2 regions of the Alteromonas sp. MTD1 genome follow, and region 2 is predicted to be linked to the other one. Evidence: predicted binding sites of a transcription regulator. Region 2 holds the regulator's gene; the other holds the start of a gene.
The links. Region 2 encodes MetJ, which represses methionine synthesis genes. Its sites were predicted from a motif close to TAGACGTCTAGACGTCTA; they were not measured.

Region 1: the regulator MetJ is predicted to act here: its motif matches at 3,621-3,638, upstream of thrA (bifunctional aspartate kinase/homoserine dehydrogenase I).

The regions. Positions count from the first base shown of each region.
Region 1 covers NZ_BTGG01000003.1:191,757-199,583, reverse strand. The annotation lists gene thrB (homoserine kinase) at 1-915, opposite strand, end outside; gene thrA (bifunctional aspartate kinase/homoserine dehydrogenase I) at 981-3,446, opposite strand; gene ACGHAV_RS05315 (LysR substrate-binding domain-containing protein) at 3,740-4,618, opposite strand; gene ACGHAV_RS05310 (hypothetical protein) at 4,781-4,969, shown strand; gene ACGHAV_RS05305 (S-(hydroxymethyl)glutathione dehydrogenase/class III alcohol dehydrogenase) at 5,113-6,270, shown strand; gene ACGHAV_RS05300 (response regulator) at 6,336-6,980, opposite strand; gene ACGHAV_RS05295 (histidine kinase) at 6,977-7,827, opposite strand, start outside.
Region 2 covers NZ_BTGG01000011.1:106,062-113,888, forward strand. The annotation lists gene ACGHAV_RS15325 (hypothetical protein) at 1-366, shown strand, start outside; gene ACGHAV_RS15330 (SPOR domain-containing protein) at 556-1,134, opposite strand; gene priA (primosomal protein N') at 1,327-3,510, opposite strand; gene rpmE (50S ribosomal protein L31) at 3,832-4,044, shown strand; gene ACGHAV_RS15345 (hypothetical protein) at 4,145-4,459, opposite strand; gene ACGHAV_RS15350 (malic enzyme-like NAD(P)-binding protein) at 4,870-6,105, shown strand; gene metJ (met regulon transcriptional regulator MetJ) at 6,171-6,500, opposite strand; gene metF (methylenetetrahydrofolate reductase) at 6,662-7,549, shown strand.

The DNA of each region.
Region 1 (7,827 bases), on a different contig from region 2:
TTGGCACACGTGGCTAAAGCCATCCTCGTTTTGCACATAGTGCTTTGAAAGGTATGCCGACACTTCTTCGGCCTGCGCTTTCGATGAGCATACCGCAAAAACGGTAGGCCCTGACCCCGAAATACCAAATGCTAGCGCCCCCACTTGCTCACTAAACGCGCGTGCTTCGTCGAAACCCGGTAGCAAAGACTTGCGATAAGGTTCGGCAATAACATCATTCATTACCGATGCCGCAAGCGCGAAGTCTTTTGCATGTAATGCATGCACAAATACGCCTAACTGACGGCCAAACGTCAGTGCGGTAGCCATGTCTACCTGCTTGGGCAGAATGTCGCGCGCCGCTGCCGTTGAAACGCTTATTCCTGAATAACAAATGGCGTAATACCAGTCATCATTCAGCGGCAGCGACAGCGTTACAGGGCTGTGCGCTCCCGTCATTAACGTCATACCACCTAAGTAACATGGCGCAACATTGTCGTAGTGCACGCTTCCGCTTATTTGCCCTTCAAGCTCGCCCATCATAGTTAAAAGCGTGTCTTTATCGTAGGGATTATCGAAATACGCATTGAGGGCAGTAAATGCCGCAACAATAGAGCTAGCGCTTGAACCTAAACCGCTACCGATGGGTAAGTTCTTATGCAGCGTAAGTGCAACTGGCGATGCGGCCCTGCCAGCCTTTTGCATTTCTTCGCAAAAGAAATGGTAGCACTTAGTAACAATGTTACTGCTTACATCACCGGGCAGTTTGTGCGCGAACGGGCCGGTAACCTTTAGTGAAAATGTATCTGCGGCCTGTATTTCAACTTCGTCACCAAGCTTGCTCCCGTCAACTGGGGCAAGCGCTGCGCCCAGTACGTCAAAGCCAAGGCTGACATTTCCGATAGATGCAGGCGCATAGGCCTTTAGTGCTTTCATTACTGCGCTACCTATTATTTTTAACTACTGCATTAAACTGCTATATAAATCTGTTAAATAAGCGCTTAGTGCGCCATTTGTTTCCACGGCATAGTACGAAGAATATCGGCAAATACACCCGCCGCGGTTACCGTACCACCTGCACCATATCCACGAATAACGTATGGAATAGGGTTGTAGTAGTCGCTATTTATAGCCAGTGCGTTTTCGCCATCTTTTACCTGTGACAGCGGGTTACTTGCCGGCACCGCCTGAATGCTTACCTTGCATTTGCCATCTTCAATACTACCAATGTAGCGAAGCACTTTTCCTTCTGCCTGAGCAGACTTCACCTTTTCAGCAAAGTCTGAATCTAACTGTGGTAATTGACGCATAAACTCATCAATAGAGCAGTTTTCAGCAAACCCTGCTGGTAACACCGACTCTATTTCAATATCACTAAGTTCTAGTGCCAAGTCGGCCTCTCTTGCCATAATAAGCAGCTTCCTCGCTACATCCATACCACTTAAGTCATCGCGAGGGTCAGGCTCAGTAAAACCGTTATCCTTGGCGGTTTGTGTAGCCTCAGACAAACTCATGCCCTCTTCCAGCTTGCCAAACACATAAGACAAGCTGCCAGATAAAATGCCTTCAAAACGATGCAGTACATCACCTGCGCTAAAAAGCTTTTGCAAGTTATCAATTACCGGAAGACCCGCACCAACTGTCGTCTCGTAAAGATACTGGCGGTTAGTGCTCTGCGCGGTTCTGCGAAGCTTCTTGTAGTAAGCCATTTCGCTGGTATTTGCTTTTTTATTCGGCGTTACTACGTGAAAGCCATTTTCCATCATATCAACATACTGCGACGCTATCGCTTCATGGCTAGTACAATCAACAATAACAGGGTTCACTAAACTGTTGTCATTCGCAAACTGATGAAGGCGCTCTACGCTCAGCATTTCGCTGGCAGAATCTAGCGCTGCTTTCCAGTCGCTACTTAAATCTATGCCCTGACTGTTAAGCAACAGCTTACGGCTATTCGCAATACCATAAACACGAAGCTGAACATTGCGCTTTAACAACTCATCTTGCTGCTTAGCAATTTGACCTAGTAATTCAGTGCCTACATTGCCACACCCTACTAGGAATACGTCGATGGTATGGCGGTCAGAGAAAAAATTCTGATGAATTACTTTAACGGCTTTCTTAGCACGCTTGCTTTCTATAACTGTTGAAATTGAACGCTCAGACGAACCTTGCGCAATAGCAACATTGTTCACACGGGCCTGTGCTAACGAGTTAAAGAAACGCGCTGCCAACCCTTTTGCCTGGCGCATTCCGTCGCCGACAAGGGTAACAATGGCAAGGTCGTGCCTTACTTCAATGGGGTCGAGCAGTTGGTTTTGTAACTCAAGCGCAAAGGCATCTTCTAGAAGCGTAAGTGCGCGATTTGCGTCTTTGCTTTGAATACAAAAACTAATTGAATATTCAGACGATGACTGTGTAATTAGACTAATTGAGATATTCGCATTAGACATTACTTCAAACACACGGCTTGCCATGCCAACCATGCCTTTGAGGCCAGGGCCTGCAACGTTAAACATAGTTACGTTATCTAGCTGCGAAATGCCTTTTACCGACGTCCACTTTTCGCTTTTTTCATTACTGATAAGCGTACCGGGCGCAGCAGGGTTTAGCGTGTTGCGAATTAAGCAAGGTATATGGTGCTGCGCAATAGGGCCAATGGTTTTAGGGTGAAGTACTTTCGCACCAAAGTAAGAAAGCTCCATGGCCTCCTGATACGTTAACTTATCAAGTAAAACGGCACCCTCAACCTGATTAGGATCGGCGTTGTACACACCATCTACGTCTGTCCAAATCTCACAACAGCTAGCATCAATACAGGCAGCCAGAATGGCAGCAGAGTAGTCAGAACCGTTGCGCCCAAGTGTTACCTTTTCACCTTGTTCATTTGCTGCAACAAAGCCTGGCATAACAAGCAGCTCACTACCGTCATTCGGTACGTCAGAGAATCGCGCTTTACTTAACGCAACGTCTGCAATGCTATCTAGATAGTCGCCTTCGGCAAGTACGTATTTTACAGGGTCGATAATACGGTTTGCCACGCCTTTAGCAGATAAGATTTCGCTGAAAAGTGTGACTGAGATGTACTCACCAATACTTAATATTCCCGCCGACACGTTGTCTGGTGCCACACCAAGAAGCTTTATTCCTTCTAGGTGCTGCTTAAGCAAACTTAGATGATCATTGATAAAAGCAATAACAGTGTCGTATGCAAAACCTGTAAGGGTTTCGTTTAGGTGATTGGCAATACCTGTAACCGTGTCGTTAAGCTTATTGAAAAGAGGTTGGAAATCGTCACCAGCGGCCGCTTGTTCACACAGTAGTGATAGCGCATTCGTTACCCCTTTTGGGGCAGACAGCACAACCGCAGCACCGTCGGTTTGGTGGGTTGCCGTGCTAATTTCCATCACGCGCATATATCGCGGTGCATCGGCAAGAGAAGAACCCCCAAACTTTAAGACTTTCATATGCTGCTCCTTAAGGTTTCGCATGCTAAAACGTGAGTAAAAAAAAGCCCGCTCTGTGTTAGGCGGGCTTTCGTTGTCTTTTGCTTACTTGCACTAGCCACCGACCGCCCTATTCAAGGTGGTAATAAACATCATTGTGGTGCCAGTGCGTAGAATCTTTTTCATACATGCAATTTGCCGTATAGACGTCTATCTGTCAACCGCAGTTTTCACCACACAGTGTTGCAGAAAATGAAACATTAAAAGAAAAATATTGCTTATCAAGGTACAAAACAGGTGGTTTTGTCTTACTTCTACTTATCATCAAGTATGTATTTTGCAAGATAATCAATAAGTAAACGTATTTTCGGCGCAACATTGCGGTTAGAAGGGAATACTGCCCAAATCGCTTCTTGCTTGTCTTTGTATGCTGGTAGTACCTCTATCAAATTTCCACTTTTTAGGTCGTTATGCACGTAAAAACCGGGTAACTGTGCGATACCTAACCCACTTAGCGCCGCCGCTCGAAGCGCATTTCCACTGTTGTATCTAACCCGCCCTTTTACTGCTAAGGTTTTTGCTGTGCCTTCAACAACGAAACGCCAGTAAGACTGCGACCCCACCAATAACGCGTGATGCTTTAACGCTTCCAGTGTTTCTGGAGGCGTATTGTCTTCAAAATAGCCTGGGCTTGCGCACACGTACAAATGGCGAGTCGCGAGTTTTTTAGCAACTAACGTTGAATCTTCAAGTGCCCCTATTCGAATAGCCAAATCTAGCCCTTGGTCGACAATATCAATTTTGTCGTTAGTGAAAGTACACTGCACACTAATGCCAGAATAGGTTTTCATAAACGAATTCAGCAGCGGTGCTATAAATGCTTCACCAAACGCCACGGGGGCAGTTAGTTTTATTAACCCTTGTGGCGACTGCTGAAGCGCACTGACTGACAACTGCGCGTCTTCCAATTGTTTTAGTGCTAAATGCGCTTGGTTAAAATACACTTTTCCAGCTTCCGTAAGCGAGACACTTCGCGTAGTACGATGCAGTAGCTTTACGCCCAGTAGCTTTTCTAGCGCCGCCACTTTTCGACTCACTTGGGCTACTGACGTGTCTAGCTTAGTAGCAGCGCCAGTAAAATTACCAACCTCTGCAACAGCACAGAACTCTGCAATGCCTTCTAGCACTTTCAAACAATCACCTTAATATTTATGTTTTCTTGGAAGCTGTATATGCACACTCACAATACCTACAACATCAACTTCAGCGATACAAAAAACGGTCTTCAGTACAGTTTTCCTTTCCTCTTGTTGGCTGTAGTTTTTCTAATGTTTACCAATCAATAAGGGAATAGCATGAAAAAGGTTTTACGATATGGACCGCATGTGTGTTGCGTCATTTTTATGCTTGAAGCGGGTTATGCCATGCTTTTTAATCCTGAAGAAAATGCGCATTTAATTTGCCTACAAACCGCTATTCTATTCGCTTTATTAGCTGACAGGCTTCCGCGACAATACAAAGAAAAAGCGCACACTCAGCAATGAATACCGTTCACGCAATCTTCAACCACCATTTATTATTACACATTTGAAAAAATGAATTACTAAAACTGTATTTATCTAATTTCTGCTGTCTCCTATACTTTGTTCTCTAAAATTACCTACACAGAAAATAAAGGAGCTATTGCATGGCATCGTTTAAAGATACGCTGCAAGACGGCCAAACACATATCAAGTCAAAAGCTGCGGTTGCATGGGGCCCAGGCGAACCATTAAAAATGGAAGAGGTAGACGTAGAGCTGCCGAAAAAAGGCGAAGTGTTGGTTCGCATTGTTGCATCTGGCGTTTGCCATACAGACGCGTTCACCTTGTCTGGCGAAGATCCTGAAGGCGTGTTCCCCTCTATTTTGGGCCATGAAGGCGGTGGTATTGTTGAAATGGTGGGTGAAGGCGTAACCAGCGTAGAAGTTGGCGACCACGTTATTCCACTTTACACTGCAGAATGCGGTGAGTGTAAATTCTGTACATCGGGCAAAACTAACTTGTGCCAAGCAGTGCGCGAAACCCAAGGCAAAGGCCTAATGCCAGACGGCACCAGCCGATTCTCGAAAGATGGCGAACCTATATACCACTACATGGGATGTTCTACATTTTCTGAATACACCGTTTTACCTGAAATATCATTGGCCAAGGTAAATAAGTCGGCGCCGCTTGAAGAAGTTTGCCTGCTTGGGTGCGGTGTAACCACCGGCATGGGCGCAGTGCTTAACACAGCAAAAGTACAGCCTGGTGACAGCGTGGCTATTTTCGGCTTGGGCGGTATTGGCTTATCTGCCATTATTGGTGCACGCATGGCGGGGGCAGGTCGCATTATCGGTATTGACATTAACGACAGTAAATTCGACTTAGCCAAACAGCTTGGCGCAACCGACGTGGTTAACCCGAAAGAATTCGATAAGCCTATCCAAGAAGTGATTGTAGAGATGACTGACGGCGGCGTTGATTTCTCTTTCGAATGTATAGGGAATGTCGACGTGATGCGCTCTGCCCTTGAGTGCTGTCACAAAGGCTGGGGTGAGTCAGTAATTATTGGTGTAGCCGGTGCTGGACAAGAAATATCTACCCGTCCATTCCAGTTAGTAACAGGCCGCGTATGGCGAGGTACCGCATTTGGTGGCGTTAAAGGTCGTTCGCAGTTGCCGGGCATTGTTGAGCAGTACCTAAACGGCGATTTTGGTCTGCAAGAGTTTATTACGCATACCATGGGTCTTAGTGATATTAATAGCGCCTTTGATTTGATGCACAGTGGTGAAAGCATTCGCTCTGTTGTACATATGGATAAATAATTACTTTCTTTATCCCCTAAAAAACATAACAAAAAGAGAAGCATTGCTTCTCTTTTTGTTTGTATTTACAGGATCCCCTGCTCTAGTGCTTTAAGCACTGCTCTGGTTCTATCTCGAACGCCAAGTTTGGCCATGATGGAAGAAACCTGATTTTTGATGGTTCCGGTAGATTTAAACTTTGCGTCTGCTATTTCTTTATTGCTATAGCCTGCTGCAATTAAACGCAGTATATCGGTCTCTTTTTCAGATAGGGGCTCTGGGCTTTCGAACGACTCAAACTCAACGCTCAGCCCTTTTAAACCTTGAAGTACTTTTTCTGTTACCGCAGGCTGAATAAGCGTTTTACCTTCTTTTAATTGCGCGATGGTATCAATTAACGTGTCTAGTGATACGTCCTTCAACAAATACCCCTTCGCACCTGCTTTCATTGCATTGTTAACCAGTTCATGGTCATCAAACGTAGTAAGCATTAATACAGGAGTAGTAATGTTTCTCTCAGCAAGCGCGTGAAGGGCTTCAATACCGGATAGCTTGGGCATACGTATATCCATCAAAATGACATCGCAGTTCGTTGCAATTCCGCTTTCAATAAACTGCTCACCGTTTTCATACTCGCCAATAACTTCAACACTATCGTCTAGACCAAGAAGCGATTTAATCCCCTCTCGCACTAACATTTGATCTTCCACTAATACAAGACGCGTTTTCATTCCGCCTCCGGTATTTGAATGTCTATTCGAAAGCCATGTTCACGTTGCTGCCAGGCAATATGGCCGCCTAGCGCTGATACGCGCTCTTGCATACCTTTTAAGCCATTGCCTGGGGTAACACGAGCATTGTGTACATTGTTTGCCTCTTCCACACAGGAGTCGACTTCTAGCTCGTTACTCATGTCTTGTGGATCACTGAATTGTGTCGGTTCGAAACCATCTTGCATAAACAGATAATAACTACCTTCTCGCTGCTGAAGCGATATGGCAAAGTACTGCGCTGAGCTGTGTTTAACTACGTTGGTAAGCGCTTCTTGCATACACCGTAACAAACAATCAGCAATACTCACGTTGGTTAGCGACAGGTTGTCATCTATGTGAAGTACTACCTCTGGTCTGGGTAATTCTTTAACTAGCGCATGCACAGCTTCAGAAAAGTTAATCGCTGCATTTTCTCGAATATCCGACACGGCTTCTCTAACATCGCTTAACAACAGCTTTGCAATGCTGTGAGACTGCTCAACATGCTTTTTAATATCTTTCGACTCGCTACCCTCAAGTATGCTCACCTTCCTAGACGCCACCTGCAAATTAATAGTCAGTGCAGTAAGGTGGTGACCAAGCACATCGTGAATATTGCGCGCTATTCGCAAGCGCTCATCTTGCGTAAGCGCCTGTTTCATAAGCTGTTGCGTACTGGATAATTGGCGATTTAACGCATCGGCATCTTGTCGGGCTCTTGCCTCTTTAATAGCGGTATTAGACATAATCATTGCAAACAAATTAAACGTCCAAAACAGCGCGCCAGTTAACACCGCCTGGTGTTCTTGCCATATGCTTGCCTGAA
Region 2 (7,827 bases):
GTTGCTTTTCGTAACGGCTATGGCTTCAACAAGCTATTTCATAACATTGAAAGCGCCTACCCAGTAGACACAATAGAAGCTGGTTTTGAGCTTGTGCTGAATCGCCGCCTTGACTACATGCTTGATTACGACATTAATTTTTTAGAGGCTTACCGCGGCCGTATTCATCACAAAGCTATTCGTGAAGGAGACGAGTTATTTTTGGCATTTAGAAATACCCATCGAGGTAGAATGCTGGCTGCACACTTTGATGCCAAAATGCCACTTTTGCGTGACAGCGGCAAACTTGAAGAAATATATGGAACGTATTACGCCCTCTCGGGATTAGCTGAATTTTCTGTGGATAAGACCGGAGCTATTGATTAGAGACGCGCTATAAGTTGCCTACACTGTCATTACAGGTTTACCAGATAGAGCATTATAGGGTTAACAGATGGCAACGACGATAGACCTTAAACCAAACGGTGGAGCTGTTAGCTCCCCCGTTTATTTTAAGATCATTTTTATTATTCGCGTAGTGCTCTTCTTGCCCCTACTTTTCATACGGGCAGTGGCCTACAAATTCCAGTACCAAATTTGGCAAGTCGCTATATTCACTTTACGCAGGCTATGCTTTGCTTTTTCAGCATCGCGCTTAGACTCAAATGGCCCCAGAATAACGCGGAACCAGTCGCCGTTACTGCCACTGCTGTGGCGAATTAGCGCTTCTAAACCTTGGAAAGCAATTTTAGCTTTCATTTCTTCAGCTTGCGCGCGAGTTCTGAATGACGCGCACTGCATTAGGTAGCGTTTATCAGACTTTTCCTGCTCTTGAACTTCAACTTCTACTTCGTAACCTGGAAGTGTTTTAATATATTCCCACTCTTCTTCCGGCAACTCCGGTAATGCCTCTTCGGTAGGCGCTACAGGCCTTGCCGCCTGTACATCTACTTGTTCTTCAACATTGTCTTTTATAGACCATAGAAAAACACCAAAACCTATAACCAAAGCAAACACGCCCACAAGGCGAATGATAGGTAGCTTACCTAACGCTGGGGCATTAGATTGGGTTTGTGAAGCGGGTTTCCTGCCATTATTCGCAGGCTTCTTTTTTTGTGTAGAGCGTCCACGAGAGACATAATCGCGTTGAGCCATAGTTGGCAATATTCCTACTTGTTATCATTGTTCGTGGTCGTAAGAAAAACGTCTTATACCAAGGCTTTATTCGGCCATTTTTTCAAAGTACCAGCTTTTTTTTGAAGCTGCCAACATACCTTATTCGTGTATATCCGCGATAAAAAATAGCCGGCGTAATTGCTAAATTTTAACGTATTGCACGCCAACAAGCTAACTGAAATCGGTAGGGTCAATATCTACCGACCAGCGCACTTTTATAGCTTGGGGTAAGGCTTGCAAAAAAGGAAGCGCTAAACGCAACGCTTCATGAAGCGGTGCTCGCTTTTGGTGGCTGCATACCAACATAAAGCGAAACCTTCCTTGTCTCTTCTCTATTAAGCAAGGGAATGGTCCGTTCATTTCCACAGCCTGATGCTGATTGAAAATACCTTTACAGCCTTGCAAGAAATTATAAGCAAGATGACTGTCGGTAGCCTCGGCGCGAATAACAAACTGACTGATATAAGGCGGTAAGCTAGCAGCCTTTCTTTCCATTAATGCAAGTCGTGCAAAATGGCCATAACCATTATTCACAAGGTCTTGCAGCAAAGGATGATGGGGATTGTGTGTTTGCAGCCACATTTCGCCTGGCTTGCTAGCCCGTCCCGCTCTACCGGCTAGCTGTGTTACCAGCTGTGCAAGCTTCTCGGGGGCGCGAAAATCGGCGCTAAATAATGCACCATCTACGTCTAATACAACCACCAGCGTAACGTGCGGAAAATGATGCCCTTTCGATAATATTTGCGTGCCAACTAACAGCTGATATTCCTGTCGATTTATGGCTTCAAGGGTTTGGTGTAACTTGTCTTTACCGCGTACCGAGTCACTGTCTATACGAACTTGCTTAACACCGGGAAATAATGCACTTAACCCCTGTTCAACTTGTTCGGTGCCGGTACCGGCGGTAACCAATTCACTGCTGTGGCAAGCCTCGCAGCTTGACGGCATAGCGCGGGTACCGGAGCAATGATGGCACTGAAGGCGATTTTGACCTTTATGCACGGTGTACGGTCGGTCGCAGCGCTTACACGTTACAGTTTCACCACAATGGTGACACAGCATTGCCGGTGCGTAACCACGGCGGTTAACGAACACTAGCACTTGATTGCCAGCACTAATATGCTGACGCATTATGCTTAACATGCCTTGGGCAATACCGTAATGAATGGGCTGATCGCGGGCATCCAATAAGTGCTGATGGGTACTTTGAGCACCACCTGCTCGTTTAGTTAACTGCAAATGGTGGTACTTATTCGATAACGCATTATTCAGTGACTCTAATGCTGGCGTTGCACTGCCTAACAACAAAGGGATGTTATGCTGCTTGGCCCGCATCGCAGCGAGATCTCGTGCGTGATAGCGTAAGCCGTCTTGTTGTTTAAACGACTCGTCATGCTCTTCATCAACAATCAACATACCTGGGTTTTTAAGGGGGGTGAAGATGGCCGAGCGCGTTCCAATGATGATACCTAACTCGCCAGCCCTTGCTCGCTGCCACACTTGCAGCCTTGCTTTATCAGACAGCTGAGAGTGAAGTACGCCTACATCAATGCCAAAACGCTTTTCAAAACGCGATACGGTTTGAGGTGTTAACCCAATTTCAGGAACAAGGATAAGAATTTGCTTGCCGTCTGCCAAAAGTGGCTCAATTGCCTGCAGATACACTTCGGTTTTACCGCTACCGGTTACACCTTCCAGCAAACTAACGGCGAAGCTGTTGTGCTGACGATTAAGCGCTGCAACTGCGACAGACTGCTCTTTATCAGGAATGGGCTTTTCACCCACTTCCATGGTGTTAAGCCAACCGGCACATTTAAACTGAGGGATAATAGCGGTAATGGTGGCAACGCTTTTTTCTACCAATGCCTTAACTGCTGGTGCTCCGAAGCGTTTTCTTGCGGCAGACGCAAGCATGTCGCCTTTTTCAAGTGCTTCAGCACACGCTCTTTGTTTTGGCGCCTTTGATAAAATACTTAAATCGATACTTTCAACATCGCTTGTTAACGACAACATATCTTCGGGTTCAGGGCTGGGCGACTCGCCTTTTCTTAGTAACACCGGCAGCATGGCATGCAGCACCTCACCTGGTGCGTGGTGATAGTATTGCCAGAGCCACTGCGCCATTTTAAGCAGCACATCATCTATAACGGCGTTATCATCTAAAACACTGTCTATTGCTTTTAGCTTGTTAACATCTTCAACATCGCTTTCAGGCACAGTACCTATCACTACTCCAACCAACTTACGTGGCCCGAAAGGCACAGAGACACGCACCCCACGATGCAACGTAGATGTGTGGGTGTAAGTAAATAACTGCCTTAGTGGAACAGGTACAGCAACTTGAATATATGCCATGGTTGAAGAAAAATGCCTTAACGCATTGAATGCGCACGTGAGTCTTTTATTTCCGCGTTTGCCCTGATGCCCGTCAATAAGTGCAACAAGCCAGTATGTACAAATATTTAATCACACTTTTTTATTTAACCCTAAGGAGAATCACAAGCTGCCTATTCTGCGTACAAAAACCGCTTGATAACAGCGGGCTCATCTATTATTATGCGCCGCTCTTTTGCGATGGGCTGTTTAAGTAAACGACTCATCATTTGAATTTTAAGTTACGTATGGTGTGCGGCTTCGGGCTGTATAGCGATACGGCCTTATTAATGAGGTAATCCCATGAAACAAGGTATCCACCCAGAATACGCTGAAATCACAGCAACATGCTCTTGCGGTAACGTAATGAAAATCCGCTCTACTATGGGTAAAGACATTAACCTAGACGTATGTTCTTCATGTCACCCATTCTACACTGGTAAGCAACGTAACGTTGATACCGGTGGTCGTGTTGATCGCTTCAAGAAGCGTTTCGGTGCATTGGGCAAAAAGTAAGCCCATTACCTTTATCGGTATCCAATCTAAAAAGCGCCTATACGGCGCTTTTTTATTACCTGAAAACCATTTTATTCTCTTGTTTGCGCATGTTGTATTGTTAATGCAAGTCTATTTGCGACAAATGGCTGTCCCAATCTCCACCATTTTTCGTTCTACATGCCTCCTCACTTGTAAAACGACAGGCATGTGCAGATGACTTTACCGTATCAAGCGCTATATTCACGCGATTTATAAAGTCTATATCCCACTTTCGTGATAGAGCTGCAGTTAGCTGAGCTTGTGTATTGAACACAGCAATAATGGTAGGCAAGCGCCAATGGCCAATATGAGTAAGCCAACAAAAACCGTTATCATCTTGTTTAAGCTCTTCGCAAACCTCGGTAAGCGCTGCAACCAGCTTTCTTTCCGTCATTACTTCCTCTTTTTTAACGCTCAATAGTTACCGTATTTATTGACAGATTTAACCGTTAAATAAAATACAGAAACTATATATCTAACACAACATCAATAAATAGCATGAATGGCAATTATAGCCGTATATTACTGGTCTAATAACTGAGCGTCACCTAAATTGATATATGAGAATTCTGATCAGATATGTACACAGTGAAAGGCTGTGTTAGAGTTGCCACCGTCACCGTAATAGTGAGTATTAATTTCATGAATAATGATATCTGTTTACGGCGCAGACTAGTGCTGCTGGACGAATTCTAACAACGTCGAACATGTGCTTTAGCAATTTAAAACAACAATAACAACATTAACTGCATCGCACAGACGAAAAACACCGATGAACCCTACGTCTTAAGGATATTAACTTACATGTCAGATTTTAGACAACGCGCCCTCGATTATCATGCCAAACCAACGCCGGGCAAAATTAGTGTAGAGCTTACTACGCCGGCTGATAGCGTTGACGACCTAGCATTAGCGTACAGCCCAGGTGTGGCTGAACCAGTACGAGAAATAGCAGAAGACCCAGATAACGCCTATAAATATACCGCCAAGGGCAACATGGTAGCGGTTATTAGTAACGGTACAGCTATTTTAGGCTTAGGTAACTTAGGCCCTCTTGCATCGAAGCCCGTAATGGAAGGTAAGGCGTTTCTGTTTAAGCGCTTTGCAGGTCTTGATGCCATTGATATTGAAGTTAAGCATCGCACAACAGAAGAATTTATTAATACCGTAGCGAACATTGCAGACACGTTTGGTGGTATTAATCTTGAAGATATTAAAGCACCTGAATGCTTTGAAATTGAGCAAGAGCTAATTAAGCGCTGTAACATTCCTGTATTTCACGATGACCAGCACGGCACGGCTATTGTAACTGCCGCAGGCATGTTAAACGCCTTGGAAATTCAAGGGAAAGATATTGAGACTGCTAAAATTGTTTGCATGGGCGCAGGCGCTGCAGCCGTTGCATGTATGGAGCTTCTCATAAAGTGCGGCGCACAACGTGAGCGTATTTATATGCTAGACCGCAAAGGCGTAATTCACACTCGCCGCGATGATTTAACAGAACACAAAAAGCTGTTTGCCAATAATACCGATAAACGCACGCTTGAAGATGTAATGGACGGTGCAGATATCTTTGTAGGCGTTTCAGGCCCAGATTTGTTACCACCGGAAACGCTGGCGCTAATGGCAGAAAACCCAATTGTGTTTGCCTGCTCAAACCCAGATCCAGAAATTAAGCCAGAGCTTGCTCACGAAGTACGTAAAGACCTAATTATGGCAACAGGGCGCTCTGACTACCCTAACCAGGTAAACAACGTACTGTGCTTCCCATTTATCTTCCGCGGCGCACTGGACGTACGAGCAACTGCTATTAACGATGAAATGAAGGTTGCCGCCGTTGAAGCGCTTCGTGCAATAACCAAAGAAGAAGTGCCGGCTGAAGTTCTTGCCGCCAGCAAAAGCGAAAGCCTAACCTTTGGTAAAGACTATATTATTCCCAAGCCAATGGATCCGCGGCTTTGCCAGCGCATTGCTTCTGCCGTATCTGAAGCAGCTATCAAATCGGGCGTTGCTCGTATTCCTGGAGCTGAAAAAGAATAGCTGCTTGCCCAGCAGACTAAAACGGCGCTTATACAGCGCCGTTTTTTATTTGAAGTAAAGCGTAATTAGTCTTCTGATACGTCGTTTTCTAAACTTGGGTCTATGCCCATTTCTTCCATAATACGGCGCGCTTCAGCAGGCACACGGTTAGGATTGTCTTTGCGTAAATCATCATCGTTGGGTAGCGGTTGACCCGTAAACGCATGTAGAAATGCTTCACACAGCAACTCTGAGTTGGTTGCGTGACGCAAGTTATTAATTTGTCGGCGCGTGCGTTCATCGGTTAACGCTTTCAGCACATTAATAGGTATGGAAACAGTGACTTTCTTTACCTGTTCGCTTTTTTTACCGTGCTCTGCGTAGGGGTGAATATAGTTGCCGTTCCATTCTGCCATTGTACTAACTCGGTTTACTCTTTTTTATGTTATGAATAGAAATTCTAAACAGATTAACGAAAAGGTCAATTGAGCAGTGTAAACCTCTTGACGTCTAGACATATATTCTTTAGTTTAGACGTCTAAACGTCCATAAGATTTTAATTTTGAGAGAATAAGCCATGGTTTCTTACGCAGAAGGTATCGATGCCCTAAATCAGTCTCTGTCTGAGCTGCGAGATATTGATGTGTCGTTTGAGTTTTTCCCCCCGAAAACTGAAGCTATGGAAAAAACCTTATGGAAATCTGTAGAACGTCTTGCGCCATTAAAGCCTAGTTACATGTCGGTAACTTACGGTGCTAATAGCGGTGAACGTGACAGAACCCATGACGTTGTAAAGCGCATCCAGCAACAGACTGGCGTGGCAGCTGTTCCACACTTAACGTGTGTTGATGCCAGTAGAGAAGAACTAAAGCAAATTGCTCAAGATTATTGGAACTCTGGTATTCGCCGTATTGTAGCCCTACGTGGCGACCTACCCGCAGGTGTAGATAAAACGGAAATGTACGCGTCAGATTTGGTTGCCCTGTTAAAAGACGTAGCCGATTTTGATATATCGGTAGCAGCGTATCCTGAAAAGCATCCCGAAGCCCCCAACGCCCAGTTCGATTTACTTAATTTGAAGCGCAAGGCAGAAGCAGGCGCTACGGAAGCTATCTCTCAGTTCTTCTTCGACACCAGCGTATTTTTACGCTTTAGAGATCGCGCCGCCGCAGCTGGGGTAGACTTAGACCTTGTGCCCGGTATTTTGCCAGTAACTAATTACCAAACATTAGTACGATTTGCTGGCTTTACAAACGTGCACGTACCAGGCTGGCTACATAAAATGTTCGACGGACTAGATGAAGACGACCAGGCCACCCGCAACCTAATTGGCGCTAATATCGCCATGGATCAGGTAAAAGTACTGGCGAAAGAAGGCGTTAAACATTTTCATTTTTACACGCTAAATAGAAGCGAACTTAGTTATGCCATTTGCCACATGCTTGGCGTTCGAGGTAACAGTTAATCACCCTGTTTAATACCCCTCTTTGAATAGCTGTACTGCGGGTTTGCAGTTCAGCTATTCAAAGTTAACACTCTCCTTACTGTTAAAACCAGCCCCCTTTTTAATTAAACCAGCGTTATTGGCATTCACCCTGTTATTATTTTTAAACAAACCTTTTGCTACCTATCGTCTGCACAGTTAACATTTAACTTTTGATATACCCATCCGCTTAGCCAAATGAAAAACTAAAACATGGCTGCACTGGTATTAAATGCAAACCCATGGACGTCGTCAGGAGA